Oharaeibacter diazotrophicus: one gene and its partners. The protein of the gene in region 1 interacts with the protein of each later gene in a pairwise test. Links are inferred from orthologs where the notes say so. Each region holds a gene or a part of one and is shown in the gene's direction. Other genes may lie near its edges.

Region 1 (9,013 bases):
CAGCTGCGAGGACGTCCGCCTGAGCCGCCTTTCGATCGCCACCGCCGACGACGGCGTCGTATTGAAGACCAGCCTCGGCGCGGACGGGAGGCCCGCCGGCCCGTGCCGGCGGATCCGGGTGGCCGACTGCCGGGTCGAGAGCCACAGCTGCGCCCTCAAGATCGGCACCGAGAGCCACGCCGACGTCGAGGACGTCGTGTTCGAGGACTGCACCGTGGTCGATTCCAACCGCGGCCTCGGCCTGTTCTCGCGCGACGGCGGCCGCATCCGCGACGTCGTCTTCCGCCGCATCCGGCTCGACTGCCACGAGACGCCCGACGGCTTCTGGGGTTCGGGCGAAGCGGTGACCGTCAACGTGGTCGACCGCCGGCCCGGCCGCCCGGCCGGCGCGATCGAGCGCGTCGTCTTCGAGGACGTCTCGGGCGCCATGGAGGGCGCGGTCAACCTCGTCGCCGACGGGCCGGCCGGGATCGCCGACGTCGCGTTCCGCCGCATCCGGCTCGCCCAGCGGCCGGGTCCGCTCGGCAGCGGCCTGCGCTACGACATGCGCCCGACCCGGCACGACCTCGCCCCCGCGGAGGGCGCCGAGGGCCGCGCCAACGCCTTCGTCAAGGACGCCGACGGCCGCGTCGTCGGGCTGGTCGACTATCCGGACGGCCTGCCCGCCCTCCACGCCTCCAACGTGACAGGCCTCGTCCTCGACGACGTCGCCTTCGACCGGCCGGATCCGCTGCCGGCCGGCTGGAATCCCCGCGCCCTCGACATCCGCACGGGCGAACCGCGGCGCTGGTGAAGCGCGGCCGGCGTCAGGCCGCCGCGCTCCGCTCTTCCACCTGGGTTGCGCCGATGGCGGTCGACAGGGCGTCGAGCATCGCGATGACCTCGTTGCTGGCGTCGTTGAGATCGACCAGCAGCGCGACGGCGCGGGCATGCTCGCGGCGCTCGTGCGCCTCCAGCACCTCGTGGCCGAGCCTGTGGACCCGCTCGTGCGGCGCGACCAGCGCGGCGAAGGCCGGCAGGTCGCGTATCCGCCGGTCGGTGATGGCGTCGTACCACTTGCCGAGCCGGCAGGCGTGGTGGTCGGGGATGTCCCGGTGGCGCCAGTCGTCGCGGCCCATAACGGTGTCGACGACGCGCTTCTTGAAGATCACGTGGTCGATCTTCGCGACTTCGCAGAGCGAGCGCGGGTCGCCTTCGCGATGCCATTCGCGCGCGCGGCCGGTGAAGACGTCGTTGCTGTCGGCGAGCTTCCCGCCCATGGCCACCAGCAGTTTCTCGTTGTTGGCCGCCGTCTCGGCGACGTTCTCGACCGAGCGCGAGATCTCCTGCGTGGCTTCCTGCTGCTGGCGCAGGATGACCGAGATCTCCGACATCTTGTCGGAGACGCGGCCGACCTGGCCGGAGACCGTCTCCATGGTGGCGCCCGCCTCGCCGATCGCGACGCGCCCGGCCTCGACCGCCGCTTTGGAGCGCTCCATGGTCGCCGAGATCGACGCCATGCCCTCGCGCAGCGTCTCGATGCGGCGGGTGATGTCGTCGGTGGCCTTGGCGGTCTGGCCGGCGAGGCTCTTCACCTCGCTCGCCACCACGGCGAAGCCCCGCCCCGCCTCCCCCGCCCGCGCCGCCTCGATGGTGGCGTTGAGGGCGAGCAGATTGGTCTGGGCGGCGATGGTTTCGATCACCGACATGATCTGCCCGATCTGCTCGGAGGCGCGGGCGAGGTTGTCGACGCTGGCGGCGGTCTCGTCGACGGCCTCGACGATGTTGGTCATGGCCACCCCGACCTTGCCGACCGCGGCCCGGCCGACCTCGGCGGTGTGGTTGACCGTCCGGGCCTCCTCGGCGGCGGCCTCGCTCGACCGGAAGATCTGTTCCACCGAGGCCACCATCTCGGCCGCCGCCGAGGCGATGGTGCCGGAATTGGTGCTGACCAGCTGCGAATTCTGCTCGACGTTCGACATGTCGACGGCGATGCCGTTGATCGAGCCGATCATCTCGGCGCCGAGCTTCAGCATGTCGAACTGGACGTCGCGGCTCGCGGCGATGCGGCGCTCCTGCTCCTCGGCGGCGGCGCGCAGCCGTGCGGCCTCGGCCAGCGCGTCGCGGAAATGTTCGAGGCCGCGGGCGAGGTCGCCGATCTCGTTGCGCAGGCCGGCGTGGGGCACCACGGTGGCGAGGTCGCCGCCGGCGATCCGCCCCATCGCCGTCGACACCGCCGTGACAGGGCGCGAGATGCCGCGGACGGCGAACACCATCACCACGATGCCGAGCAGCAAGAGCGCGGCGGCACCGCTCGCCGCGACCGTCCGAATCGCGTGGTAGTCGGCCTCGGCCGTGGCGAACTCGGCGGCGGCGGCCGAGCGGACGGCCTCCAGGGCGGCGCGGACCGGCTCCAGCACCGCGTCCGATGCCACCTTCTGCTCGCCGTTGAGGAGTGCGGTCGCGGCCGCCTTGTCGCCGGCGGTGGACGACGCCAGCAGCCGTCTGTGCAGCGCCATGTAGGCGGGCATCCGCCCGATCGCCTCGTCGTAGGCGCGGCGCACGGCCGGGTCCGTCTCGATCAGCTCGAAGGCGGCCCTGTCCTTGTCCATCTTGCCGAGCACGTCGGCAATCTGGCCGTCGATCCGGCCCATGTCCGCAGCGTCGTTCGCCAGGATGTGGCGGGCGTGGCGAACGCGCAGCTGGACGAGGTCGAAGCTGATCTGCTGTAGGAGGTCGATGCTCGGCGTCCACTGAGTCTGGGCTTCCGTCACGCTGCGGTTGACGGTCTCCAGACGAGACAACGAATAGAGGCTCTGCCCGAGCGCGACGGCGACGATGGCGCCGATGGCCGCGATCAACCATGCGCGGACCGAGAAGTTCATGTCACCCTCTCACCATGGAATTCTGTCGCCGGACAGTCTGCCGCATCTTGGGTTAAGACCCATGAAATAGCCGACGTTCTCGGTATTACTACGATACCGCCTTTCAGAATTCTCGATGATGCGGGGGCGATGGAGCTCGAATCGTCAGGCCGTTCCGGCGTGCAGGTGCCCTCGGCCCGGGTCGAGCGGCGTCTCGCCGTGGGCGAGGGTCGTCGCCACGTCCTCGGCGGCGGCGCGCATCAGGGCCCGGCGCAGCCGCATCAGCACGTCCGGCGGCAGGCGGAAGCCGTTGGCGAGCTCGTCGGCCACCACCGTGACGAAGATGTAGTAGGAGGCGACGTAGAGGCTCGGCGGCAGGCCGGCGGCGGCGTGGGACACCGCGATCCGCGGGCTGTCGGTGAAGCGCACCGCCGGATCGCGGCGCACGAAGACGCGCCGGAGATGGTCGTGCAGGCGCACGCGGAAGCGTTCGTCCGGCAGGATCGCGACGCCGCCGGAGAGCTCCACCATGGCCTCGTGGGCGAGGAAGCGTTCGACGAGCACGTCGAAGTGGGGCTCGATCAGGCGCCAGATCAGCGCCATCGCATCCTCGCAATCGGCGTCCGGGCGGAACATCCGCTCGATGATCGCCTGTCTCGCCTGTGCCATGGACATCACCCGTGCACGCCGGACGCTACGCCACGACGATCGTCCCGTCCATGCGGGCGATCCCGTGGTCCCACGTGGCGCGGCGCTTTCCTCGCGAGCCCCTCTTGTCATGTTAATACATAGCGAATCTTAGAGATTTCCTACCTCGACGCGCCAAATGCGACGACCACTCGATTCGAGTGTGTTTCAATTCCCGCCGGCCCGTCGCTTCGCAGCCTCCGCAGCCGTCGTCGACGCCGGCCGCGATCGGCCGCCGTCGCCCCGCCCCCGACCGCGCGCGGCCGCGCACCGGGGGGCGGCGACGCGCGAACGCCCGTGCGCGCCTCCCCTTCCCGCGAGGATCCCGCGGGATTCGCACTCAAGCCGTTGTTCGCGCGCCGCGATTCGCTTCGCCGGCAGGCCGGCCCCGGTTGCCGGCCACCGCGGAGCCCCGGTTTTCAGCGGATTCCGAAAATCCGAAAAACGACGCTTGACTTCCCCCCGGCGCCCCCGTATTTCAGCGCCACCGACGACGACGCGGCACGGTCAACCGGCCGGACGCTTCGTAGATCGCCCAGCGGGGGTGTAGCTCAGTCGGTTAGAGCGCCGGCCTGTCACGCCGGAGGTCGCGGGTTCGAGCCCCGTCACTCCCGCCACTTCTTCCGATACTTCGACGAAGTCGGTCGAGACGATCCCCTCGGGTCGGTCTCGTCTTGGCGTTTCACGTCAATTCCAGCACCAGCTTGCGCCGCAACGCCGGTTCGATGTCGCGGAAGTCGACCGCCGGCTCGACGAAGGCGCCGGGACCGCCGACGACGTGATCGCGGTACCATTCCGCGATGTCCGGATCGTCGGGCGCCGTGAGGATCGGCAGCGCGTTGACGGTGACGCCGCGGTCGAGCAGCGCGGCGCGGGCGGCGCGCACCTGGGCCATCTCAAAGTCCTTGCCGTCGCCCGAGATGTCGACGACGCGCCGCTCGGCCCGTTCCGGCGTCTCGCCGAGCAGCACAGCCGCCGCCCGCAGTGCTCCGGCGACGGAGGTGGTGGAATGCGGGATCCGCGAGCCCGGTGCCAGGATCGCCGCGGCGACCCGCCGAGCGTCGTCGGGTCCGGCCACCACCGTCCACGGCACCCGGATCTCCTGGTTGGCGCCGTCGGACCACTCCACCACCGTCAGCAGGATGCGGCCGTGGGCGCCCTCGCCGATCGCATGCATCACCTCCGGCGCGGCGATCGCGGCGGCGTAGCCTTCGCGCTGCAGCCGGCGCTCGTCGGCGTCGATCGAGGCGGAGACGTCGACCGCCAGAACCAGCGCGACGTCCACCGTCGAACCCGCTGCGCGGGCGTCGCGGCCTTCGGCGGCGAGCGGAGAGGACAGGGTCAGGCCGGCCGCGAGCGCGGCGGCCCCGAAGTGGAGCGATCCATCCATGGCACGGTCCTTCGGTTGGAGTCCCTGAAGAACCGTGCCGGCACCACGCGCGCGCCGGCCCTGCCGGCGGACGGTGGTGCGAGAACCCGGTGAAACCGCTCCGGAACAGGGGAACGCATGGTGGCGATCATCGGGTTCTCCCTCGCGAGGCGGTTCGACCGGTCCTTCGATCCTCAGGATACGCGAGGGGCGCCGTTTGTTCCCGCCGAAGAACGAGGCAGCCCGAGAATCGGGCAACGGCTCGGAACCGCCGCGCCGGCCGATCCCCGGTTGGCCGCGATTGCCGAACGCAACCACGGCCTTGACCGTCCCGGTACCCTCGACCGCGCGTCCGGGCCGCCCCCGGTCCTGCCCGCCCGGTCGGCAGCACTGCCGACCGACGCGGCGAATCGGTCCCGACGACCGGTCGCCGGCTCGGAGCTTGTTTCAAAAGTCGGTGGCTCGGGAAGCATCGGCGAGGAATGGCGACGAACCGACGGCGGAAAGCACCGGTGGACCGACCCGGCCGATTTGTGAAACAGGCTCTCAGTCCTCCTCGCCCGGACCCGCGGCGACGGCGGCGCGCAGCGCGTCGGCGACGTCGTCGGCGATCGCGCCCGGTCCGGCGACGGCGCCGGCGCGGCCGTGCAACCACACGGCCGCTGCCGCCGCGTCGAAGGCCGGGGCGCCGGTGGAGAGCAGCCCGGCGACGATGCCGGCGAGCACGTCGCCCGATCCCGCGGTCGCGAGCGTGGCCGGAGCGTTGTCGTTGATCACCGCGCGCCCGTCCGGCGCCGCCACCACCGTGTCCGGCCCCTTCAGCACCACCACGGCGCCGGATCGCGCCGCGGCGGCGCGGGCGCGCTCGAGCCTGGAGCCGGCGAGATCCGGGAACAGGCGGCGGAATTCGCCCTCGTGCGGCGTCGCCACCACCGCGCCGGTCCGGGCGGCGATCGCGGCGAAGGCGGCGGCGGGGTCGCGGGCGGCGAGCGTGAGGCCGTCGGCGTCGAGCACGAGCGGTGCGTCGGCCGCCAGCACGGCGTCGAGGATGGCGGCGCCGCGCGGCCCGAGGCCCATGCCCGGCCCGACCACCAGTGCGCCGAGGCGGGGATCGGAGGCGAGGGACGCCACCGCCGCCGCGTCGTCGGCCGGCTTCACGACCAGCGCGGCGCGATAGGCCGCGACCACCGGGACGGCGTCGGCGGGCGCGGCCACCGTGACGATGCCGGCCCCGGCCCTGAGCGCGGCGACCGCGGCGAGCCGCGCGGCCCCCGACGCCTCGGCCGGCCCCGACACCACCAGCGCGGCACCGCGGCTGTACTTGTGCGCCGCCGCCGCCGGCACCGGCCAGACCGCGCGCCAGAGGTCGGGATGGTTGGCGAAGGTCGCCGGCGCGATCGCGTCGAGCGCCCCCTCCTCGATGCCGATGTCGATCACGGCGACGCGGCCGGCGAGCGCCCGGCCGGGCATCAGGAGGTGGCCCGGCTTGCGGCGGAAGAAGGTGACACTGCGGTCGGCCTCGACCGCGGTGCCGAGCACCGCCCCGCTGTCGCCGTCGACGCCGCTCGGCAGGTCGACGGCGAAGACGGTGGCGCCGGCGGCATGCGCGGCGTTGATCGCCGCGACCGCGTCGGCGGCGGCGCCGTCGAGCGGGCGCGACAGCCCGGCGCCGAACAGCGCGTCGACGATCACCGTCGCACCCGCGAGCACCGCCGCGCCCGCCGGCTCGACCGCCCCGCGCCAGCGCCCGGAGGCCCATGCGGCGTCGCCGGCGAGCCGCGCGCGATCGCCGAGGAGGCCGAGGCGGACGATGAAGCCGCGGTCGGCGAGCACGCGCGCGACCACGAAGCCGTCGCCGCCGTTGTTGCCGGGGCCGCACAGCACCGCGACCCGCGTGCCCTGGCGGAACCGGCCGCAGATCTCGTCGGCGACGCCGTAGCCGGCGTTCTCCATCAGCACCGTCCCGGCCGTGCCGCGGGCCATGGCGTGGCGGTCGGCCTCGCGGCTCTCCGCTGGCGTCAGCAGGGCGTGGCGGCGGGCGGCGGGCGTCATCGCTGGCGGTCTCCTCTGGCTCGGCCGACGATGCCGCCGGCAGGCCCGGGTTGTCGAGGTCCGCGGCCGGCCCGGAGCGTCGCGGCCCACCGCGCGCACCCGCGATACGGGCATCCGCCGGCGCGGCACACCGACCCGGGATCGCCAGCGCGACGCGTCGCGGCGCGAATTTCGCCCACTTGATGGGCAAATGCTCATCCACTAGGCTTCTTTCTTGGGCAGCATTACCATCGGGTCGGGGGGCACCGATCTTCGCCGCCTCATTTCGCGCCAAGCCGTGGGCGCCCCCGGTCTGGCACGAGGCGTGCTTAAGGAGAGGCGTCCCGGCCGTCAGGGAGGCGCTCGTCGAGCTGCCTCCGGCCGAACTCGAGAAGCGGCGGAGACGCGGAGGCGATGAAGAAAATCGAGGCCATCATCAAGCCCTTCAAGCTCGACGAGGTGAAGGAGGCGCTGCAGGAGGTCGGTCTGCAGGGCATCACCGTGACCGAGGCGAAGGGCTTCGGCCGCCAGAAGGGCCATACCGAGCTCTATCGCGGCGCCGAGTACGTCGTCGACTTCCTGCCGAAGGTGAAGGTAGAGGTGGTGCTCGCCGACGAGATGGTCGAGAAGGCGGTGGACGCGATCCGCAACGCCGCCCAGACCGGTCGCATCGGCGACGGCAAGATCTTCGTCTCGCCGATCGAGGAGGCCGTCCGCATCCGTACGGGCGAGACCGGGAACGACGCCATCTGACGCCGGTCCACGGCGTGAGGAACACCGCCCGGCCGCGGCAGGTCAGGGCGCGAAAGAGAGAAATGAACCCCGAAAGGAAGGGCTTATGACCACTGCTGCCGATGTTCTGAAGAGGATCAAGGACAACGACGTCAAGTTCGTGGACCTGCGTTTCACCGACCCGCGCGGCAAGATGCAGCACGTCACCTTCGACGTCGGCCTGGTCGACGAGGAGATGTTCGCCGACGGCACCGCCTTCGACGGTTCGTCCATCGCCGGCTGGAAGGCGATCAACGAGTCCGACATGACGCTGATCCTCGACCCCGAGACGGCGCACATGGACCCGTTCTTCGCGCAGTCGACCATGGTGATCTTCTGCGACGTCGTGGACCCGGTCTCCGGCGAGCCCTACAACCGCGACCCGCGCTCGATCGCCAAGAAGGCCGAGGCCTACGTCGCCTCGCTCGGCATCGGCGACAAGGTGTTCTTCGGCCCCGAGGCCGAGTTCTTCGTGTTCGACGACGTCCGGTTCGCGTCGGAGCCGTACAACACCGGCTTCAAGCTCGACTGCACCGAGCTGCCGACCAACATGGACACCGAGTACGAGACCGGCAACCTCGGTCACCGCGTCCGCAAGAAGGGCGGCTACTTCCCGGTTCCGCCGGTCGACAGCCTGCAGGACATGCGCTCGGAGATGCTCTCGGTCATGGCCGAGATGGGCGTCGTCGTCGAGAAGCACCACCACGAGGTCGCCTCGGCCCAGCACGAGCTCGGGATGAAGTTCTCGACGCTCACCCGCATGGCCGACCACATGCAGATCTACAAGTACGTCATCCACCAGGTGGCGAACGCCTACGGCAAGACCGCGACGTTCATGCCGAAGCCGGTGTTCGGTGACAACGGCTCGGGCATGCACGTGCACCAGTCGATCTGGAAGGACGGCAAGCCGGTGTTCGCCGGCAACCAGTACGCCGACCTCTCGGAGGCCTGCCTCTACTACATCGGCGGCATCCTGAAGCACGCCAAGGCGATCAACGCCTTCTCGAACCCGTCGACCAACTCCTACAAGCGTCTGGTCCCGGGCTACGAGGCCCCCGTGCTGCTCGCCTACTCGGCGCGCAACCGCTCGGCCTCCTGCCGCATCCCCTACACCACCAACCCGAAGGCCAAGCGCGTCGAGACCCGCTTCCCGGATCCGGCGGCCAACCCGTATCTCTGCTTCGTGGCCCTGCTGATGGCCGGCCTCGACGGTATCAAGAACAAGATCCATCCCGGCGACGCGATGGACAAGAACCTCTACGACCTGCCGCCGGAAGAGCTGAAGGCGATCCCGACGGTCTGCGGCTCGCTG
Region 2 (9,307 bases), 420 kb from region 1 along the record:
CGGCGACGGCGCCGTCGTCGGTGAAGCCGTTCCGGCCGGCCGCGGCGGCGGCGCGGTGGGCGGCGAGGATGGCGGAGAAGCGGAAGCCCTGCGGCGTCGCGGCGCGCCACAGGCCTTCGCGCGGGACGGTTTCGACCACCGCGCCGGCGGCGTCGGTGCGGTTGACGGTGTCGACCACCGGCGTTCCGACGACCACCGCGACGTGGTCGGCGAGGGCGGCGATCGCGGCGTCCACCGCGGCGGGCGTGACGAAGGGGCGGACGGCGTCGTGGATCAGCACGAGGTCGGGGGCGTCGGCCGCGAGCGCCTCGAGGCCGGCACGGACGCTCGCCTGACGTTCCGCACCGCCGAGCACCGGCGCGCGGACCCGCCCCGCCGGATCGCGCCAGCCGGACGCGGCGGCCGCATAGAGCGCGGCGTCGTCCGGATGGATCACCGGCAGGATGGTCGCGACCGCGGGATGGGCGAGGAAGGCGCCGATCGTGCGGGCGATCACCGGCCGTCCGCCGAGCAGGCGATACTGTTTGGGCACCTCGCCGCCGGCGCGCAGGCCGCGCCCGCCGGCGACCACGACGACGGCAACCCTGGGTGAAGAAATGGCCACGTCGCGATAACTCCGGGTCGTCCGCCGCGGGCTGTCGTCCCGGGCTTTTCACCAGAACGCAATAGGTGTTGGCAATCCGGTGGGCAAGCCGTCGATATCGGCTTGCGCCCGCGCGCGCGCTGCGTAAAATGTGAGCACGACAAACCGGTGCATAGTGAATGAGCATGAACGAGTCGGCCCTGCGGCCGTCGGCGGAACTGAGTGAGCCCCGGGTTGGCGGGCTCCGCATCGGCGCGGTCGAGTTGCCCGGCCGCGTGTTCCTGGCGCCGATGTCAGGCGTCACCGACCTGCCGTTCCGCCGGCTCGCCCAGCGTCACGGCGCCGGCCTCGTCGTCTCCGAGATGGTCGCCTGCGAGACGCTGCTCGAAGGCGATCCCGAAACGGTCACCCGCGCCGAGGGCGAGGGCATCCGCACCCACGTCGTCCAGATCGCCGGCCGCGAGGCCCGCTGGATGCGCGAGGGGGCGATTCGCGCCGAGGCCGGCGGCGCCGACGTCGTCGACATCAACATGGGCTGTCCGGCCAAGCGTGTCACCACGGGTTATTCCGGGTCCGCCCTGATGCGCGACCTCGATCATGCGACGACGCTGATCGAGGCGGTGGTCGGCGCCGTCTCCGTGCCGGTGACGCTGAAGATGCGGCTCGGCTGGGACGAGCGCAGCCTCAACGCCGCCGAACTCGCCCGCCGCGCCGAGGCGGCGGGCGTCGCCATGGTCACGGTGCACGGCCGCACCCGCTGCCAGTTCTACAAGGGCACCGCCGACTGGGCCGCGGTGCGCCCGGTCAAGGAGGCGGTCTCGATCCCGGTCGTGGTCAACGGCGACGTCGTCGACGCGCAAAGCGCCCGCGCGGCCCTCGCCGCCTCCGGCGCCGACGCGGTCATGGTTGGCCGCGGCGCCTACGGCCGGCCGTGGGCGCCCGGCGCCATCGCCGCCGCGCTCGCCTCCGGCGGCTCCGACGCCGATCCGTCGGCGGACGAGATTCGCGACGTGATCCTGGAGCATTACGAGGCGATCCTCGCGCTCTACGGCAAGGCGCTCGGCACGCGGATCGCCCGCAAGCACGTCGGCTGGACGCTCGACCGCGTCCCGCGCGCCGACGCCGAAGCCGCCGCGCTGAAGGCGCGCATCTTCACCGCCGACGAACCCTCGTCGGTCGTCGCCGACATCCGGCGCTGGTTCGACGGGGTGCCAGACGCCGATCCCGCGAGGAGGGCCGCATGAGCAAGGCCGAGCGCCGCAGCCACGACGACCGCACCGCCGCGTCGGCGCGGGAGGTCTCGATCCTGAACGCCTTGCCGCACCCGGTGATCCAGGTCGGCGCGGACGACCACGTCCGCGCCGCCAACGACGCCGCGCAGGTGTTCTTCCAGGCGAGCGCGACCGTGCTCGCCCGCCATCCGCTCAAGCACTTCGTGCCGTTCGGCAGCCCGCTGCTGACGCTGATCGAGCAGGTGCGCGAACAGGGCTCCAGCGTCAACGAGTACCGCGTCGACGTCGGCACCCCGCGCAACGGCGGCGAGCGCGTCGTCGACATCTTCGCGGCGCCCGAGCCGACCGGCGAGGTGGTGGTGATGCTCCAGGAGCGCACCATGGCCGACAAGATGGACCGCCAGCTCACCCACCGCGGCGCCGCCCGTTCGGTGACCGGGCTCGCGGCCATGCTGGCCCACGAGATCAAGAACCCGCTGTCGGGCATCCGCGGCGCCGCCCAGCTGCTCGAGCAGTCGGTCGACGACCAGGACCGGGCGCTGACCCAGCTGATCACCGACGAGGCCGACCGCATCGTCAAGCTGGTCGACCGCATGGAGGTGTTCTCCGACGAGCGCCCGATCGAGCGCGAGCCGGTCAACATCCACGCGGTACTGGAGCACGTGAAGCGGCTGGCGCAGTCGGGCTTCGCCCGCGGCATCCGCATCCTCGAGGAATACGACCCGTCGCTGCCGCCGGTCTACGCCAACCGCGACCAGCTGGTGCAGGTGTTCCTCAACCTCGTCAAGAACGCCTCCGAGGCGCTCGACGACACGCCCGACGCGGAGATCGTGCTGTCGACCGCGTTCCGGCCGGGCGTGCGGCTGTCGGTTCCCGGCGCGCGCGAGCGCGTCAGCCTGCCGCTCGAATTCTGCGTGCGCGACAACGGCCCGGGCGTGCCCGAGGAGATCCAGTCGCACATGTTCGACCCCTTCGTGACCACCAAGACCAACGGCACCGGCCTCGGCCTCGCGCTGGTCGCCAAGATCATCGGCGACCACGGCGGCGTCATCGAGTGCGACAGCCAGCCCCGTCGCACCGTCTTCCGCGTCCTCCTCCCCGCCTTCACCGAAAAGTCCTCGGACTGACGATCCCAAGAAGGATAACAATCCATGCCGACCGGCAGCATCCTCGTCGCCGACGACGACAGCGCGATCCGGACCGTGCTCAATCAGGCCCTGTCGCGCGCCGGCTACGAGGTCCGCCTGACCTCCAACGCGGCGACGCTGTGGCGCTGGGTCAGCCAGGGCGACGGCGACCTCGTCATCACCGACGTGGTGATGCCCGACGAGAACGCCTTCGACCTCCTGCCGCGCATCAAGAAGCTCCGGCCCGACCTGCCGGTGATCGTGATGAGCGCGCAGAACACGTTCATGACGGCGATCCGGGCCTCGGAGAAGGGCGCCTACGAGTATCTGCCGAAGCCCTTCGACCTCAAGGAGTTGATCGGCATCGTCGGCCGGGCTCTCGCCGAGCCGAAGAACCGCAAGCGCACCGATGACGGCGACGAGGGCGGCGAGAACATCCCGCTGGTCGGCCGCTCGCCGGCGATGCAGGAGATCTACCGCGTCCTCGCCCGGCTGATGCAGACCGACCTCACGGTGATGATCTCCGGCGAGAGCGGCACCGGCAAGGAGCTGGTGGCGCGCGCGCTGCACGACTACGGCAAGCGCCGCTCCGGCCCCTTCGTCGCGATCAACATGGCGGCGATCCCGCGCGACCTGATCGAGAGCGAGCTGTTCGGCCATGAGAAGGGCGCCTTTACCGGCGCCCAGGCCCGCTCGGCCGGACGTTTCGAACAGGCCGAGGGCGGCACGCTGTTCCTCGACGAGATCGGCGACATGCCCATGGACGCGCAGACCCGTCTGCTGCGCGTGCTGCAGCAGGGCGAGTACACCACCGTCGGCGGCCGCACCGCGATCAAGACCGACGTGCGCATCGTCGCGGCCACCAACAAGGACCTGCGCCAGCTGATCAACCAGGGCCTCTTCCGCGAGGACCTGTTCTTCCGCCTCAACGTGGTGCCGATCCGCCTGCCGCCGCTGCGCGAGCGCGCCGAGGACATCCCCGACCTCGTCCGGCACTTCTTCAACCTCGCGGAAAAGGAGGGCCTGCCCTCCAAGCAGATCGAGCCCGCCGCGGTGGAACGGCTGAAGCGCTACCGCTGGCCGGGCAACATCCGCGAGCTCGAAAACCTCGTCCGCCGCCTCGCCGCGCTCTACCCGCAGGACACCATCACGGTGAACCTGATCGAGCAGGAGCTCTCCACGCCCTCGATCGTGCCGGTCGAAGAGGAGACCCCGCGCGACGAGGGGCTGTCGACCTCGGTCGAGCGCTTCCTCGCCAAGTATTTCTCCGGCTACGGCGACGGCCTGCCGCCGCCCGGCCTCTACCACCGCATCCTCAAGGAGGTGGAGTATCCGCTGATCGGCGCGGCCCTTGCGGCGACGCGCGGCAACCAGATCAAGGCGGCGGAGCTCCTGGGTGTGAACCGCAACACGCTGCGCAAGAAGATCCGGGATCTCGACGTCCAGGTCATCCGCTCGTCGCGCTGAGGGGCGCGAGCGGCATCCGCGTCGCCAGGGCGATCGCTTGGAGCGGCCTTCCATCCCTCCCCTCAAGGGGAGGAGGGGCCGAGCGAAGCGAGGGGGAGGGGTCGCCCTTCTTCCCGTCAGCCTGCCCGTTTTGAATTTGAACGAGGCTCCATTTCGTCCAAAACGTGCTTGGCCCGACCCACGAAGACGACCCCTTCCGGCCCTTCGGGCCACCTTCCCCTGAGGGGAAGGATGAATAGAAACGTCCGGCGAGTGCCCTGTCCGCGTCGCACCCGCCTTGCCGAACCGGCCCGCCCGCGCCAGAACAACGGCGTGAACATCCGGAGCGGTGCCATGGGGACGATCGACGTCGAGATCGCGGTGGTGGGCGGCGGGCCTGCGGGGCTGACCGCGGCGCTGGCGCTGTCGGCCGCGGGGGCGGAGGTGGCGCTGGTGGCGCCGCCCGCGCCGCCGGCCGATCATCGGACGACGGCGCTGTTCGCCGGCTCGGTCGAGGTGCTGCGCGCCGTCGGCGGCTGGGACCGCGTCGCCGACCGGGCGGCGCCGCTGAAGACGATGCGGCTGGTCGACGGCACGCGCCGGCTGGTGCGGGCGCCGGAAATCGCCTTCCACGCCAGCGAGCTCGGCCTCGACGCCTTCGGCTGGAACGTCGCCAACGCCGCGCTCACCGAGGGCCTCGCCGCCGCGGTCGCCGCCGACGGGCGGATCCGCCGCGTCGAGGCGACGATGGACCGGCTCGACCTCGCCGGCCCGCGCCCCGAACTCGTCACGGCAGACGACCGCACGGTGACGGCGCGGCTGGTCGTCGGCGCCGACGGCCGCGGCTCGAAGGTGCGCGAGGCCGCCGGCATCGCGGTCAAGACCTGGAGCTATCCGCAGACGGCGCTGGTGCTGAACCTCGACCACACCGCGCCGCATTTCGACACCTCGACCGAGTTCCACACCGAGACCGGCCCGTTCACCCTGGTCCCGCTCGCGGCTCGGCGCTCGGCGCTGGTCTGCATCGAGAAGCCTGCCGTCGCCGAGGCCCTGAACGCGCTTTCCGACGACGCGCTCGCCGCCGACCTCGAGCGCCGGGCCCACTCCATGCTCGGCCGCTTCACGGTCGCGAGCCCGCGCCAGCTCTGGCCGATGGCGGGCCTTTCCGCCGAGGCGCTCGCCCGCGGGCCGGTGGTGCTGGTGGCCGAGACCTGCCACGCCTTCCCGCCGATCGGCGCCCAGGGCCTCAACCTCGGCATCCGCGACATCGCCGCGCTCGCCGAAATCGTCCGCCGCGCCCGCACGGGCGGCGGGCTTCCCGCCGAGACGATCGGCGAGCGCTATGCCGCCGCGCGCCGGTCGGACGTGTGGACCCGCACCACCGGCGTCGACCTCCTCAACCGCTCGCTGCTGACCGACTTCCTGCCGGTCCAGGTCGGCCGCGCCGTTCTGCTCCAGCTCGCCCGCGACGTCGGCCCGCTGCGCAAGCTCATGATGCGGGAGGGTCTGAGCCCGCGGCTGCTGCGCAGCACCTGAGCGGGCCGGGCGCCGCGGGCCCGGCCGTCACGGAAACGCCACGCCGGTATGCGAGGGAGCCGGACGGCCGCGTTTTTCGTGGCAAGTCCGCCCATTCCTGCTACAGGTCGCCCGCGCTCCTTCCGCGCCACTTCAGCGCCCGCCTCCCCGCGCGCCTCCAAGGACCCATCCCATGGCCAAGCCCAGCAAGGCGAAGTCCGACTTCGTCCTCTTCGACGTGTTCTACGACGACGGCTCGCGCCGTTCCAACCGCCGCGTCCCGGCCGAGCTGCTCGGCGGTCTCGACGGCGACGAGCCGGCCCGCGCCGCGATCGAGGACCAGGACCGCCGCATCGCCGAACAGTCCGGCCTGCCGCCGGCGCAGATCGTCAAGCTGGTCCGCTCCGGCGGCAAGGGCTGACGGGCGGCGCCACCGCCGCCACCCGCTTTTCCCGCCGGCCGCGATCGGGCATGGTCGCGGCCATGCGCCGGACCCTCGTCACCCTCTGCCTCGCCGTTCTCGCCGTCGCCGCGCCCGCGGCGGCCGAGGAGGAGAGCGTCGACCGGGCGCTGTGCGACCTGATCGAGCCGGCGGCGCGCGACCACGGCCTGCCCGTGGCCTTCATGACGCGGCTGATCTGGCGCGAATCGAGCTTTCGGACCGGCGTCACCAGCCGGGCGGGCGCCCAGGGCGTCGCGCAGTTCATGCCGGGCACCGCCGCCGAGCGCGGCCTCCTCGACCCCTTCGATCCCGAGCAGGCTATCCCGGCCGCCGCGGCGCTGATCGCGGACCTGCGCGACCGCTTCGGCAGCCTCGGCCTCGCCGCCGCCGCCTACAACGGCGGCCCGACCCGCGTCGCCGGCTGGCTCGGCCGCGCCGACGGCGTGCTGCCGCTCGAGACCGAGGACTACGTCGCCTTCGTCACCGGCGCCTCGGTCTACGACTGGAAGGCAAAGGGCGCGGCGGCGGCTCCGCCCGCCGACCCCGAGGCGGCGGACAAGCCCTGCGTCGACCTCGTCGCGCAGATCCGGATCGAGCGGCCGGCCGAGGCGGCGGTCGAGGGGCCGTTCGCGCCGTGGGGCGTCCAACTCGCCGGCAACTTCTCCAAGGCGCGCGCGCTCGCCCGCTACGAGCGCGTCCGCGCCCGCTACGCCGCCGTGCTCGGCGACGCGCAGCCGATGATCGTGGGAACGCGGCTGCGGAACCGCGGCGTCCGCCGCTTCTACCGGGTCCGCGCCCCCGCGGCGACGCGCGAGGCCGCGGGCGAACTCTGCCGGGCGCTGAAGCGGGCCGGCGGCGCCTGCGTGGTGTTCCGCAGCCGCTGACGGCGCACCGTCACCAGGCCCCCGTCACCCACCCCAAGGATTCAGCGGGATCAGGTCGTGGGTCGCGAGGTAGAGCACGGCGGTGACCGTGACCACGCTCGCCGCGGTGCCGACCAGGATCGCGGTGGCGGCGCGGTGGGTATAGGTGTCGTATTGCTGGGCGGCGACGAAGATGGTCGCCGCCGGCGGGATCGCCGCCATCAGCACGGCCGTCTCGATCCACACCGGCGGGAAGCCGCCGACCAGCGTCACCAGCGCCCAGGCGATCGCCGGGTGGACGAGCAATTTCACCGCCACCAGCGCCGGGATCTCGCGGGCGCCGGAGCCGACCGGCTGCAACGACACCGTCACACCGAGCGCGAACAGCGCGGCCGGCGCGGCGGAATTGCGCAGGAAGGTCACCGTCGCCTGGATCGCCTCGGGCGGGTGGACCTCGAACACGGCGCCGAGTGCGCCGGCGATGCAGCCGATGATGAAGGGATGGGTGAAGATCCGCCGCGCCACCAGCGCCAGCGTGTGGCCGAGCGAGCGCTCGGCGCCGCCGGCGAGCGCCATCGCCATCGGCACGATGGTGAACACGAGCGCCACGTCGAAGCAGAAGATCAACGCCGTCGGCGCCGCCGCGGCGCTGCCGAGGGTGGCGAGGGTCAGGCCCGGGCCCATGTAGCCGACGTTGGCGTAGGAGCCGACGAGGCCCTGGATCGTCGCGACCTTGACGTCGGAGCCGGTGATGGCCCGCCCGAGCGCGAAGGAGATCAGGAAGGCGAGGAAGGTCGACGTCGTCGTGGCGACGATGAAGGTCCAGCGCGTCAGTTCCTCGACCGGCGTCTTCGAGATCAGGTCGAAGAACAGCGCGGGCAGGGCGACGTAGATCAGGTAGAAGTCGAGCCAGGCGAGGCCGCTGCGCGGGATGCGGGCGATCTTGCCGGAAACGAAGCCGATCAGGATCACCCCGAAGAAGGGTGTCGCGAGCGTGAGGACCTGGAGCATCGGGAGCCTGGTTCGCGGGGAGGCGGGGAGGGCGGTGCGGACTGGCCTTCTCCCGCCTAGACGGTTATCGAGGGGCGGTCAACGCCGACCCGGCGCGCCCCGCCCGAACCCCGCGAATCCCCGAACGCCCGCCATGACGGACAGCCCCGAGCCGACCCCGCGAACCGCGCCCGCCGAAGCGGCGGCGACGCCCTCGCTCGCGCACCGGTTCGAGTTCGCGGCGCTGCGCGCCGTGGCCGGTCTCGTCGGCCTGCTCGGCGTCGACCGGGCGTCGGCGACCATGGGGGCGATCTGGCGGCTGGTGGCGCCGCGGTTGTCGCGGCATCGCCGCGCCGACGAGCACCTCGCCGCGGCGATGCCGCAGCTTTCCGCCGCCGAGCGGCGCGCGATCCTGCTCGCCATGTGGGACAACCTCGGCCGCACCGCGGCGGAAGGCTTGTTGCTGCCCCGCCTCGCCGCCGACCGTTCCCGCTTCACCGTCGACACCACGGCGCTGGAGCCTTGCCGCGACGCGATCGCGAAGGGCGCCGTGTTCGCCTCGCTGCACATGGGCAATTGGGAGTTCTGCGGCTGGGGAATCCACCTCGCCGGCTTCCGCGTCGCGGCGGTGTACCAGCCGATGAAGAACCCGCTGGCCGAGTCGTTCCTGCGGGGCTTGCGCGAACCGCTCTACGACGCCGGCATCTTCCCGCGCGAGCGGATGACGCCGATCCGGCTGCGCACGCTGGTGCGGCAGGGCGTCGCCGTCGGGATGTTGGCGGACCTGCGCGACCGGTCCGGCATCGTCGCGCCCTTCTTCGGCCGGCCGGCGCGGCTCGCCACCTTCCCGGCGGTGCTGGCGCGCCGGCTCGGCGTGCCGCTGATCGTCGGCCGCGTCGTCCGCACCGAGGGCGCCCGCTTCCGCCTCGACGCCCGGCCGGTCGAGGTGCCGCGCACCGACGACGCCGAGGCCGACATCGCCGCGGCGGCGCTCGCCATGCACGCCGTCTTCGAGGGCTGGATCGCCGAGACGCCGTCGCAGTGGATGTGGGCGCACCGCAAATGGGCTTTCGCCAGGGCGCCCGAGGTCGACGACGGCCGCGACTGAC
Region 3 (9,615 bases), on another replicon or contig:
GCGGCAGGAAGTTGGCCTGGCAGTCGGGCACCTTGTTGCCGCCGAAGAAGGCCGTGCCCGGGCAGGACTTCGTCGAGCCCGACAGCCCGTTGGTGCGGGCGCCGGTGTTGAGGTCGTACCAGTGGTGGTAGACGACGTTGTCGGTGTCGGGCGCGCCGAGGCCGAAGCGCTTCAGCAGCGCGGCGGTGACGGCCACGATGGCGTCGCGCTGGGCGGTCGTCATGGCGTCGTGGCCCTGGTCGAAGTTGCCGAGGTTCTCGATGCAGATCGAACCGGCGTTTCGACCGTAGATGCAGGCCGGGGTGTTCGCCAGCGGCCGGCCGGTCATCACGACGCCGTCGGGGAAGATCGTGAAGTGCTGGCCGATGTCGGACCAGCCGTTGTTGCCGACGTGATGGGCCTTCATGCCCTTCTGGAGTTCGAAGTGGTTGGCCCCGTTGAAATGGACATAGGCCGGGCTCCACGTGTGGTGCTCCTGGACCCGTGCCAAAGCCCGCGTCACCGAGATGGTCGGCAGCCACGCCTGGAACTCCGCCACCGTCATGGCGGTGAAACCGTATTTGGTCTGCATCCGGTCGCCCTCCCGCAACCATGAGGAACGGGAGCGACAATGAACCCATCATCGATCGTCGTCCAGGGCAATCATACGCGTCCAAGACGCATCGATCGTCGTCGACACCCTCGTTGTGGGCCGGAAGCGCGTGGGTGGCGATCTTCACCATTTCCGCCTAGGTTCGGCCCCGACCGAACGACTGGTGCATTCGATGACGAGAGCGGCCGACACGGGCATTCTGATCGACGAGGCGGCGGTGCGCGCCGAGATCGCGGCGCTGTGCGCGGCGAGCGGGGGGACGCGGCGCGACGGCCGGGCGACCGATCCGCGCGCCGGCATCCTCGCCGTCCTGAAGCGCGTCAACGCCGAGGGCCGCGAGAAGGCACGCCTGCTGCTGGTCGAGGAGCGCCACGGCATGCGCTGCGCCGAGCGGCTGTCGGCGATGATGGATACCATCATCCGCATCGTCTACGACCACGCCGTCGAACGCGTCTTCAAGGTCGACAACCCCTCGTCGTCCGAGCACATGACGCTGGCCGCCGTCGGCGGCTACGGCCGTGGCACGCTCGGTCCCGCTTCCGACATCGACCTGTTGTTCCTGCTGCCCTACAAGCAGACGCCCTGGGGCGAGAGCGTCGTCGAATACGTGCTCTACATGCTGTGGGACCTCGGGCTGAAGGTCGGTCACGCCACCCGCCGCGTCGACGAGTGCATCCGCCTCGCCCGCTCCGACATGACGATCCGCACCGCCCTGCTCGAGGCCCGGCGGATCTGGGGCGACGAGGCGCTGTTCGCCGAACTCCGGCAGCGCTTCTCGGCCGAGGTGGTCAAGGGCACCGGGCCCGAGTTCATCCTGGCCAAGCTCGCCGAGCGCGACGAGCGCCACCGCCGCCAGGGCACCTCGCGCTACCTGGTCGAGCCCAACGTCAAGGAGGGCAAGGGCGGCCTGCGCGACCTCCACACCTTGTTCTGGATCGCCAAGTACTTCTACGAGACCGACGACACCGGCGACCTCGTCGCCCGCGGGGTGTTCTCCAAGGCCGAGATGGCGCGCTTCCACAAGTGCGAGGACTTCCTCTGGGCGGTGCGCTGCAACCTCCACTACCTGACCCGCCGCCCGGACGACCGCCTCGGCTTCGAGTGGCAGCGCGAGATCGCCGCGCTGCTCGGCTACCAGGGCCACCCCGGCCTGTCGCCGGTCGAGCGCTTCATGAAGCACTATTTCCTGGTCGCCAAGGACGTCGGCGACCTCACCCGCATCTTCTGCGCCGCCCTCGAGGAGACCCACGCCAAGCCGATCCCGGTGCTCGACCGCGTGTTCGGCCGCGCCGGCCGGCGCCGGCGCAAGTCGTTGCCGGACACGCCGCAGTTCGTGGTCGAGAACGAGCGGCTCGGCATCGCCGACGACGGCGTGTTCGAGCGCGACCCGGTCGACCTGCTGCGCATCTTCCACGTCGCCGACAAGTCCGGCCTCGACTTCCACCCGGACGCGCTGAAGCTGATCACCCGTTCGCTGCGCCTCGTCGACGCGCGCCTGCGCGACGACGAGGAAGCCAACCGGCTGTTCCTGGAGATCCTGACGTCGCGCAAGCACGCCGAGACCGTGCTGCGCTCCATGAACGAGACCGGCGTGCTCGGCCGCTTCATCGGCGACTTCGGCAAGGTCGTCGCGATGATGCAGTTCAACATGTACCACCACTACACGGTGGACGAGCACACGCTGCGCGCCATCGGCATCCTCGCGGCGATCGAGCGCGGCGAGGGCGGCGGCGAGCACCCGCTCGCCACCGACCTGATCCGCAAGATCCAGCACCGCAGGGAACTCTACGTCGCGCTGTTCCTGCACGACATCGCCAAGGGCCGCCCCGAGGACCACTCGGTCGCCGGCGCCCGGATCGCCCGCCGGCTCTGCCCGCGCTTCGGCTTCACACCGGCCGAGACCGAACTGACCGCCTGGCTGGTCGAGCAGCACCTCACCATGTCGATCGTGGCGCAGTCGCGCGACCTCGCCGACCGCAAGACCATCCGCGACTTCGCCGCCGTGGTGCAGACGATCGAGCGGCTGAAGCTCCTGCTGATCCTCACCGTCGCCGACATCCGCGCCGTCGGACCGGGGGTGTGGACCGGCTGGAAGGGCCAGCTGCTGCGCACGCTCTACTACGAGACCGAGCCCTTCCTGCTCGGCGGCCACTCGCAGCTCTCGCGCGACCAGCGCGTCGCCGCCGCCAAGGCCGAACTCGGCGCCAGCCTCGCCGACTGGCCGGCGGCCGCGCGCGAGCGTGCGCTCGCCCGCCACTACGACCCCTACTGGATGCGGGTCGACCTGCCGGTCAAGATCGCCCACGCCGAACTCCTGCGGAAGAGCGACGAGGCCGGCCGCCGCCTCGCCACCGCCTTCACCGCCCGCGCCTTCGAGGGCGTCACCGAGATCACCGTGGTCGCCCCCGACCACCCGCGCCTCCTGTCGACGCTCGCCGGCGCCTGCACCGCCGCCGGCGCCAACATCGTCGACGCCCAGATCTTCACCACCACCGACGGCCTCGCCCTCGACACCATCATGGTCAGCCGCGAGTTCCCGGCCGACGAGGACGAACTGCGCCGCGCCGAGCGCATCGCCAAGCTGATCGAGGCCGCCCTCGAGGGCCGCGAGCGCCTGCCCGAGATGATCGCGCGCCGCGTCGTCCAGCAGAAGAAGCCGCCGAAGGCCTTCGTACTGCCGACCGAGGTGACGATCGACAACGACCTCTCCGAGCAGTTCACGGTGATCGAGGTGTCGAGCCTCGACCGGCCGGGCCTGCTCTACGAGCTGACGCGCTCGATCTCCGACCTCGCGCTCAACATCGCCTCGGCCCACGTCGCGACCTTCGGCGAGCGGGCGGTCGACGTCTTCTACGTCACCGACCTCACCCGCCAGAAGATCCAGTCGAGCGCCAAGCACACCGTCATCCGCAAGCGCATCCTCCAGGCGCTCGACGAGACCGGCGAGGCCAAGGCCGCGAAGAAGGCGGGGTGAGCGGGGGCGCTTCCCAACGCGGCGCCGACGCGCTACTCCCGCGGTCCGGAGCGCTTTCCGACCCGATGGAATTATCGGGTCGACGAGAAATCGCTCCAGAATCTCTGAACTGGAGCATTCTCCCCTCGACCAAGTCGTGCAACTCGGTCGGAGAATGCTCCGGTCCTGCAACGGCAGCGGTGGTCGGCGCCCCATGAGCCTCGTCAAGAATTTCGCGACCGTCGGCATGGCGACGCTGTCCTCGCGCGTGCTCGGCTTCGTGCGCGACGTGTTCATGGCCAACATGCTCGGCTCCGGGCCGATCGCGGACGCCTTCTTCGTCGCCTTCCGGCTGCCGAACCTGTTCCGCCGCCTGTTCGCCGAGGGCGCCTTCTCGGCCGCCTTCGTGCCGCTGTTCGCCCGCGCCCTCGCCGAAGGCGGCGACGCCGGCGCGCGCCGGCTCGCCGAGGAGATCCTGGCGGTCTTCCTCCTGACGCTGACCGTGGTCACCGTGATCGCCGAACTCGCCGCGCCGCTCCTGGTCGTCGTGCTCGCGCCCGGCTTCTCCGACGAGCCGGAGAAGTTTTCCGCCGCCGAGGCGATGAGCCGGATCATGTTCCCCTATCTCGCCTGCATGTCGCTGACGGCGATGGCGGCGGGCATGCTGCAGTCCTTCGGCCGCTTCGCCGTCGCCGCCTTCGCGCCGTCGCTGCTCAACGTCGTGCTGGTCGCGGCGCTCGGGCTGATCTGGTGGTCGGGTTGGGCCGGCACGCCGAACGCGGCCTACACGCTGTCCTGGGCGGTGTTCGTCGCCGGCTTCGCCCAGCTCCTGGCGGTCGCCGGCACGCTGTGGTGGATCGGCTTCCCGGTGTCGCTGCTGCGGCCGCGCTGGACCGACAACGTCCGGCGCCTCGTGCAACTCGGCATCCCCGGTGTGATCTCCGGCGGCATCACCCAGATCAACGTGGTGGTCGGCACCATCATCGCCTCGCTGCAGGCCGGCGCGGTGTCCTGGCTCTACTACGCCGACCGCATCTACCAGCTGCCGCTCGGTGTCATCGGCGTCGCCATCGGCGTCGTGCTGCTGCCGGACCTCACCCGGCGCCTGCGCACCGAGACGGTCGAGAGCGTCCACCATACCCAGAACCGCGCCCTCGAGTTCGCCATGGCCCTGACGCTGCCGGCGACGGTGGCGCTGGTGGCGATCCCCTTCACGATCATGCGCGTGCTGTTCGAGCGCGGCGCCTTCACGCCCGCGGACACGCTCGCCACCGGCTGGGCGGTGGCCGCCTTCTCGGCCGGCCTGCCGGCCTTCGTGGCGATCAAGGTGTTCCAGCCGAGCTACTTCGCCCGCGAGGACACCCGCACGCCGACGGTGCAGGGCGGCATTTCGCTGGCGGTCAACGTCGGCGGCTCGCTGGCGCTGTTCCCCTTCCTCGGCCACGTCGGCATCGCCGCCGCGACCTCGCTCGCCGCCACCGTCAACGCGGTGATGCTGCTGGTGGTGCTGGTGCGCCGCGGCCACTTCGCCGCCGACCGGCTGCTGGTGCGCCGCCTGACGCTGCTGGCGATCGCCAGCCTCCTGATGGGCGCCGCCCTCGTCGTCGGCGCCGATTTCGCCGAACCCTGGCTGCGCGACCGGCGCGAACTGGTCTCCGGCGGCGCGCTCGCCGCGCTCTGCGCCGGCGGCATGGTGGTCTACGGCCTCGCGGCGGTCGCCACCGGAGCGGTGGACGTCCGCCGCTACGGCCGCGCCATCCTGGCGCGGAAACGCCGCGGCGCTTGAAGTCGCGGGGCGGGACCTGCATAAGGCGGTCGGCCGCCGCCGACGCCCCGGACGGCGCCGACGGCCCCACGCGGTCTCCCTCCAACAGAGTCCCCCGGCAATGGCGTTCAAGCCTCTCGTCTTCTCCGGCGTCCAGCCCACCGGCAACCTGCACCTCGGCAATTATCTCGGCGCGATCAAGCGCTTCGTGGAGATGCAGGCCCACCACGACTGCATCTACTGCGTGGTCGACCAGCACGCGATCACGGTGTGGCAGAACCCGGCCGACCTGAAGAAGCAGATCCGCGAGGTCACCGCGGCCTTCCTCGCCGCCGGCATCGACCCGAAGGCGCACGTCGTCTTCAACCAGAGCCAGGTGCCCGAGCACGCCGAACTCGCCTGGGTGTTCAACTGCGTCGCCCGCATGGGCTGGCTCAACCGGATGACCCAGTTCAAGGAGAAGGCCGGCAAGGATCGCGAGAACGCCTCGGTCGGCCTGTTCGCCTATCCGACGCTGATGGCCGCCGACATCCTCGTCTACCGCGCCACCATGGTGCCGGTCGGCGAGGACCAGAAGCAGCATCTCGAGCTCGCCCGCGACATCGCGCAGAAGTTCAACAACGACTTCCGCGACAGCGTCGCCGCCGCCGGCTTCGACCCCGACGAGGGCTTCTTCCCGCTGCCCGAACCGCTGACCCAGGGCCCGGCGCCGCGGGTGATGAGCCTGCGCGACGGCACCAAGAAGATGTCGAAGTCGGACCCGTCCGACTACTCGCGCATCAACCTGACCGACGACCAGGACACCATCGCGCAGAAGGTGCGCAAGGCGCGCACCGATTCCGAGCCGCTGCCGTCCGAGGTCGCCGGACTTTCCGGCCGCGCCGACGCCGACAACCTCGTCACCATCTACGCCGCGCTCGCCGGCACGACGCGCGAGGCGGTGCTGGCGGAGTTCGGCGGGGCGCAGTTCTCGGCCTTCAAGCCGGCGCTGGCCGACCTCGCCGTCGCCGTGCTGGCGCCGATCAACCGACACATGCGCGAGCTGATGGACGATCCCGCCCACATCGACGCCGTCCTCGCCGACGGCTCCGAACGCGCCGGCGCCATCGCCGCCAAGGTGATGGACGACGTCAAGGACATCGTCGGCTTCCTGCGCAGCCGCCGGCGCTGACACGATCTCCGGGAGGGGGCGGACTTGCCTCCTCCCGCCGCCCGCCGCTAGGATCGCCGCCATGGTCTCCAAGCGCCTCGCCCGGGAAGAGGGCCACCGCCGCAAGTTCCTGGCCGTCGTGGACGACACGCCGGAGTGCGACCGCGCGCTGGTCTACGCGGCCAGCCGCGCCGCCCGCACCGGCGGCGTGCTGGTGCTGCTCTACGTGATCCAGCCCGGCGACTTCCAGCACTGGCTCGGCGTCGAGAACATCATGCGCGCCGAGGCGATGGACGACGCCGAGGACCGGCTCGCCCGCATGGCCGAGCGCGTCCGCGCCCTCGCCGCGATCGATCCCGAACTCGTGATCCGCGAGGGCAAGCCGGTCGAGGCGATCAATGCGCTGATCGAGGAGGACCGCGACATCGCCATCCTGGTGCTCGCCGCCGCGACCGGAACCGACGGCCCGGGGCCGCTGGTCTCCTCGATCGCCGGCAAGTCCGGGGCGGCCTTTCCCATCCCCGTCACCATCGTGCCGGGCACGCTCGCCGACGAGGACATCGCCGCCGTGGCCTGAGCCCGAGGCGGTGGAATCCGGTCGCTCGCGACGGCCACGCCGGAGGCCGCGATTGAATCCGGCGCGCGAACGGCTATCTTCGCTGTCTAGAACCGTTCAAAACGGGCGCAGGGCCCGGAGAGAGGCGACATGTTCATCCAGACCGAAGCGACGCCCAACCCGGCGACGCTGAAGTTCCTGCCCGGCCGCGTCGTGCTCGACGGCGCCCCGCGCGAATACCGCAGCCTCGACGAGGCCGGCGAATCGCCGCTGGCGACCGCGCTGTTCGCCGTTCCCGGCGTGACCGCGGTGTTCTTCGGCTACGACTTCGTCACCGTCACCAAGGCGGACGCCGAATGGGCGCGGCTGAAGCCGGCCGTGCTCGGCGCCATCATGGAGCACTTCATGTCGGGCGCGCCGATCCTGGCCGCCGGCGAGGAGGCCGACGAGGACGCCGGCGAGGAGTTCGATCCGGCCGACCGGGACACCGTCGACACCATCAAGGAACTCCTGGAGACGCGGGTGCGCCCGGCGGTGGCGGCCGACGGCGGCGACATCACCTTCCGCTCCTACCGGGACGGCGTGGTGTTCCTCAACATGCGCGGCGCCTGCGCCGGCTGCCCGTCCTCGACCGCGACGCTGCGCCACGGCATCCAGAACCTGCTGCGCCACTTCCTGCCGGAGATCCAGGAGGTCCGCGCGGTCTCGTGACCGCCGGAAGGCTTGAAAGCCGGCCGCGACTCCCGTCTTCTCCACGTCCGGGTGTGATGGTGGGGAGGGCGGTGTGGCGGTCGATCCGGTCGATGTCCTGGCGCGGGCGCTCGGCGTCTTCTACGCCGTCGGCGGCGTGGTGACGCTGCGCGCGGTCGCGATGGACCTGACGCTCGACGGCATGCTCGCGGTGCTCGAGCACCGCCGCCGTACGACGCGCAACCGCGTCCGCACCCTGTTCCTCACCGTCGGTTCGCTGGTCACCGTGCTCGCGGGCGTGGCGCTGGCGGCCGGCAGCGGGCTGTCGCCCTGGCTCTTCCTCGCCGGCGCCGCGGGGCAGGGCGGCTGGCTGGCCTTCGCGCGCGCCGCCTTTCCGCCCGCCGACGCCGACGAGGCCAAGGGCCGCCGGCGCAGCACCAACGCCTTCGTCGGCTGGCTCGCCGCCACGGTCTTCGTGGTCTGGCTCTGGCGAGGTGGCCGGCTCGCTCCGATCGACGCGCCGCTGCCGGCCGCCGCCCTCGCCGTCGCCGCCCTCGCCCTCGCGGTCGCCGGCCGGGTGCTGTTCCGGCGCCCGAAGGCCGACACCGCCCGGATCGACCTCGACGACCTCGTCGCCGCCACCGACGACACGCCGCCGGAGCGCGTCCGGCTCGCCCCGGAACTCGGCTGCTGGCCGCTCTGGGACCACGACAGCGACCGCAACCTCGACCCCATCCGCCTCGGCCTGCCGGAGCCGCTCCTGCGCCGGATCGAGCGCTTCGACCGGGCGTTCCAGGACGCCGCCGGCCATCTCGATCCGAGCGTCCCGCTGTTCCCGTCCGAGCGGGAGGCGCGCGCCTTCGACGCCGAGGCTCGTGCCATCGTCGCCGAACTCGCCGGCGTGTTCGGTGCCGGCAACGCGGTCTGGCCGAAGCTGAAATGGGCGCTGCCGGCCGAGGCCGACGGCGAGAGCCCGCTGCGCGTGCTGTGAATCGGCCCCCGGAACGACAACCGGCTGTCCACCGAACGTGAACGGACCGTCGCCCGTCCGTGGTCTTTCGCATGTCCGCGGCGGCCTCTAGATGGGAGGCGACGATTTTTCCCTTCCGCAACGCCCCTCCGAGGCCGCACATCATGGATACCCTCGCCAACGCCAAGGCCGCCCCGCTCGACGACGCCGGCCTCGACCTCCTGTTCCGCGAAGGCCGCACCTTCAGCGGCTTTACCGCCGCGCCGGTCTCCGACGACACGCTGCGCACCCTCGCCACCCTCGCCGAGCTCGGGCCGACCGAGGCCAACTCGCTGCCGGGCCGCTTCGTGTTCGTGAAGTCGGCCGAGGCCAAGGCCAAGCTGGTTCCGTTGATGTCCGAGGGCAACCGCGCCAAGACCGAGAAGGCGCCGGTCAACGTGATCGTCGCCTACGACCTCGACTTCTTCGAGAACCTGCCGAAGACCTTCCCGCAGGTCGACGCCCGCGCGTGGTACGCCGGCGCGCCGGACGAGCGCCTCGCCTTCTCGGCGAGCCGCAGCACCGCCCTGCAGGCCGGCTACCTGATCACCGCCGCCCGCGCCCTCGGCCTCGACGTCGGCCCGATGGGCGGCTACGACGCCGCCGCCATCGACGCCGCCTTCTTCGCCGGCACGCGCTGGCGCACGCTGATGGTCATGAACCTCGGCTACGGCGACCGCGCCGCGCTCTACCCGCGCAATCCCCGCCTCGACTTCGACGAGTTCGCCCGGATCGTCTGAACCGACGCCCCGGGACGGCGCCGCCGTCTCGTTCCAAAGCACCGTATCCGCGGGCGCCGCCCGCGGATACCATGGGTCCCGCGTCGGACGGCTCTGCCGCCGACCGTCATGGCTGCCGCGAGGCGAGGACCCGCGATGACCCGCTTTCTGATCGTCGACG

What was found.
Region 2: the proteins of EDD54_RS05590 (region 1) and EDD54_RS03690 interact in binary tests that used the Escherichia coli proteins (3 or more experiments, as listed by UniProt). The link is inferred for Oharaeibacter diazotrophicus from one-to-one orthologs.
Region 3: the proteins of EDD54_RS05590 (region 1) and EDD54_RS17945 interact in binary tests that used the Escherichia coli proteins (3 or more experiments, as listed by UniProt). The link is inferred for Oharaeibacter diazotrophicus from one-to-one orthologs.

The regions. Positions count from the first base shown.
Region 1 is NZ_SNXY01000006.1:1,178,840-1,187,852, forward strand. What follows is about bases 6,309-9,013. They hold EDD54_RS05590 (P-II family nitrogen regulator), read left to right. Parts: upstream 6,309-7,344; coding sequence 7,345-7,683; downstream 7,684-9,013. Other genes in these bases: EDD54_RS05585 (NAD(P)H-hydrate dehydratase), read right to left, coding at 6,309-6,951; glnA (type I glutamate--ammonia ligase), read left to right, coding at 7,769-9,013. Also shown: polygalacturonase PglB, read left to right, coding at 1-793; EDD54_RS05560 (methyl-accepting chemotaxis protein), read right to left, coding at 807-2,864; EDD54_RS05565 (protoglobin domain-containing protein), read right to left, coding at 3,009-3,512; EDD54_RS05575 (DUF1194 domain-containing protein), read right to left, coding at 4,213-4,920; EDD54_RS05580 (hypothetical protein), read left to right, coding at 5,038-5,436; more of EDD54_RS05585, read right to left, coding at 5,446-6,308. UniProt on the Escherichia coli protein: P-II indirectly controls the transcription of the glutamine synthetase gene (glnA). P-II prevents NR-II-catalyzed conversion of NR-I to NR-I-phosphate, the transcriptional activator of GlnA. When P-II is uridylylated to P-II-UMP, these events are reversed.
Region 2 is NZ_SNXY01000006.1:764,482-773,788, reverse strand. What follows is about bases 884-3,882. They hold EDD54_RS03690 (two-component system sensor histidine kinase NtrB), read left to right. Parts: upstream 884-1,823; coding sequence 1,824-2,942; downstream 2,943-3,882. Other genes in these bases: ntrC (nitrogen regulation protein NR(I)), read left to right, coding at 2,967-3,882; dusB (tRNA dihydrouridine synthase DusB), read left to right, coding at 884-1,827. Also shown: EDD54_RS03700 (bifunctional 2-C-methyl-D-erythritol 4-phosphate cytidylyltransferase/2-C-methyl-D-erythritol 2,4-cyclodiphosphate synthase), read right to left, coding at 1-604; more of dusB, read left to right, coding at 769-883; more of ntrC, read left to right, coding at 3,883-4,409; EDD54_RS03680 (UbiH/UbiF family hydroxylase), read left to right, coding at 4,743-5,924; EDD54_RS03675 (hypothetical protein), read left to right, coding at 6,097-6,324; EDD54_RS03670 (transglycosylase SLT domain-containing protein), read left to right, coding at 6,387-7,229; EDD54_RS03665 (AEC family transporter), read right to left, coding at 7,254-8,219; EDD54_RS03660 (lysophospholipid acyltransferase family protein), read left to right, coding at 8,353-9,306.
Region 3 is NZ_SNXY01000010.1:55,798-65,412, forward strand. Bases 460-3,766 are described here. They hold EDD54_RS17945 ([protein-PII] uridylyltransferase), read left to right. Parts: upstream 460-764; coding sequence 765-3,566; downstream 3,567-3,766. Other genes in these bases: EDD54_RS17940 (SH3 domain-containing protein), read right to left, coding at 460-571; murJ (murein biosynthesis integral membrane protein MurJ), read left to right, coding at 3,760-3,766. Also shown: more of EDD54_RS17940, read right to left, coding at 1-459; more of murJ, read left to right, coding at 3,767-5,331; trpS (tryptophan--tRNA ligase), read left to right, coding at 5,432-6,481; EDD54_RS17960 (universal stress protein), read left to right, coding at 6,543-7,037; EDD54_RS17965 (NifU family protein), read left to right, coding at 7,167-7,727; EDD54_RS17970 (hypothetical protein), read left to right, coding at 7,801-8,697; EDD54_RS17975 (malonic semialdehyde reductase), read left to right, coding at 8,841-9,455; EDD54_RS17980 (response regulator), read left to right, coding at 9,591-9,615.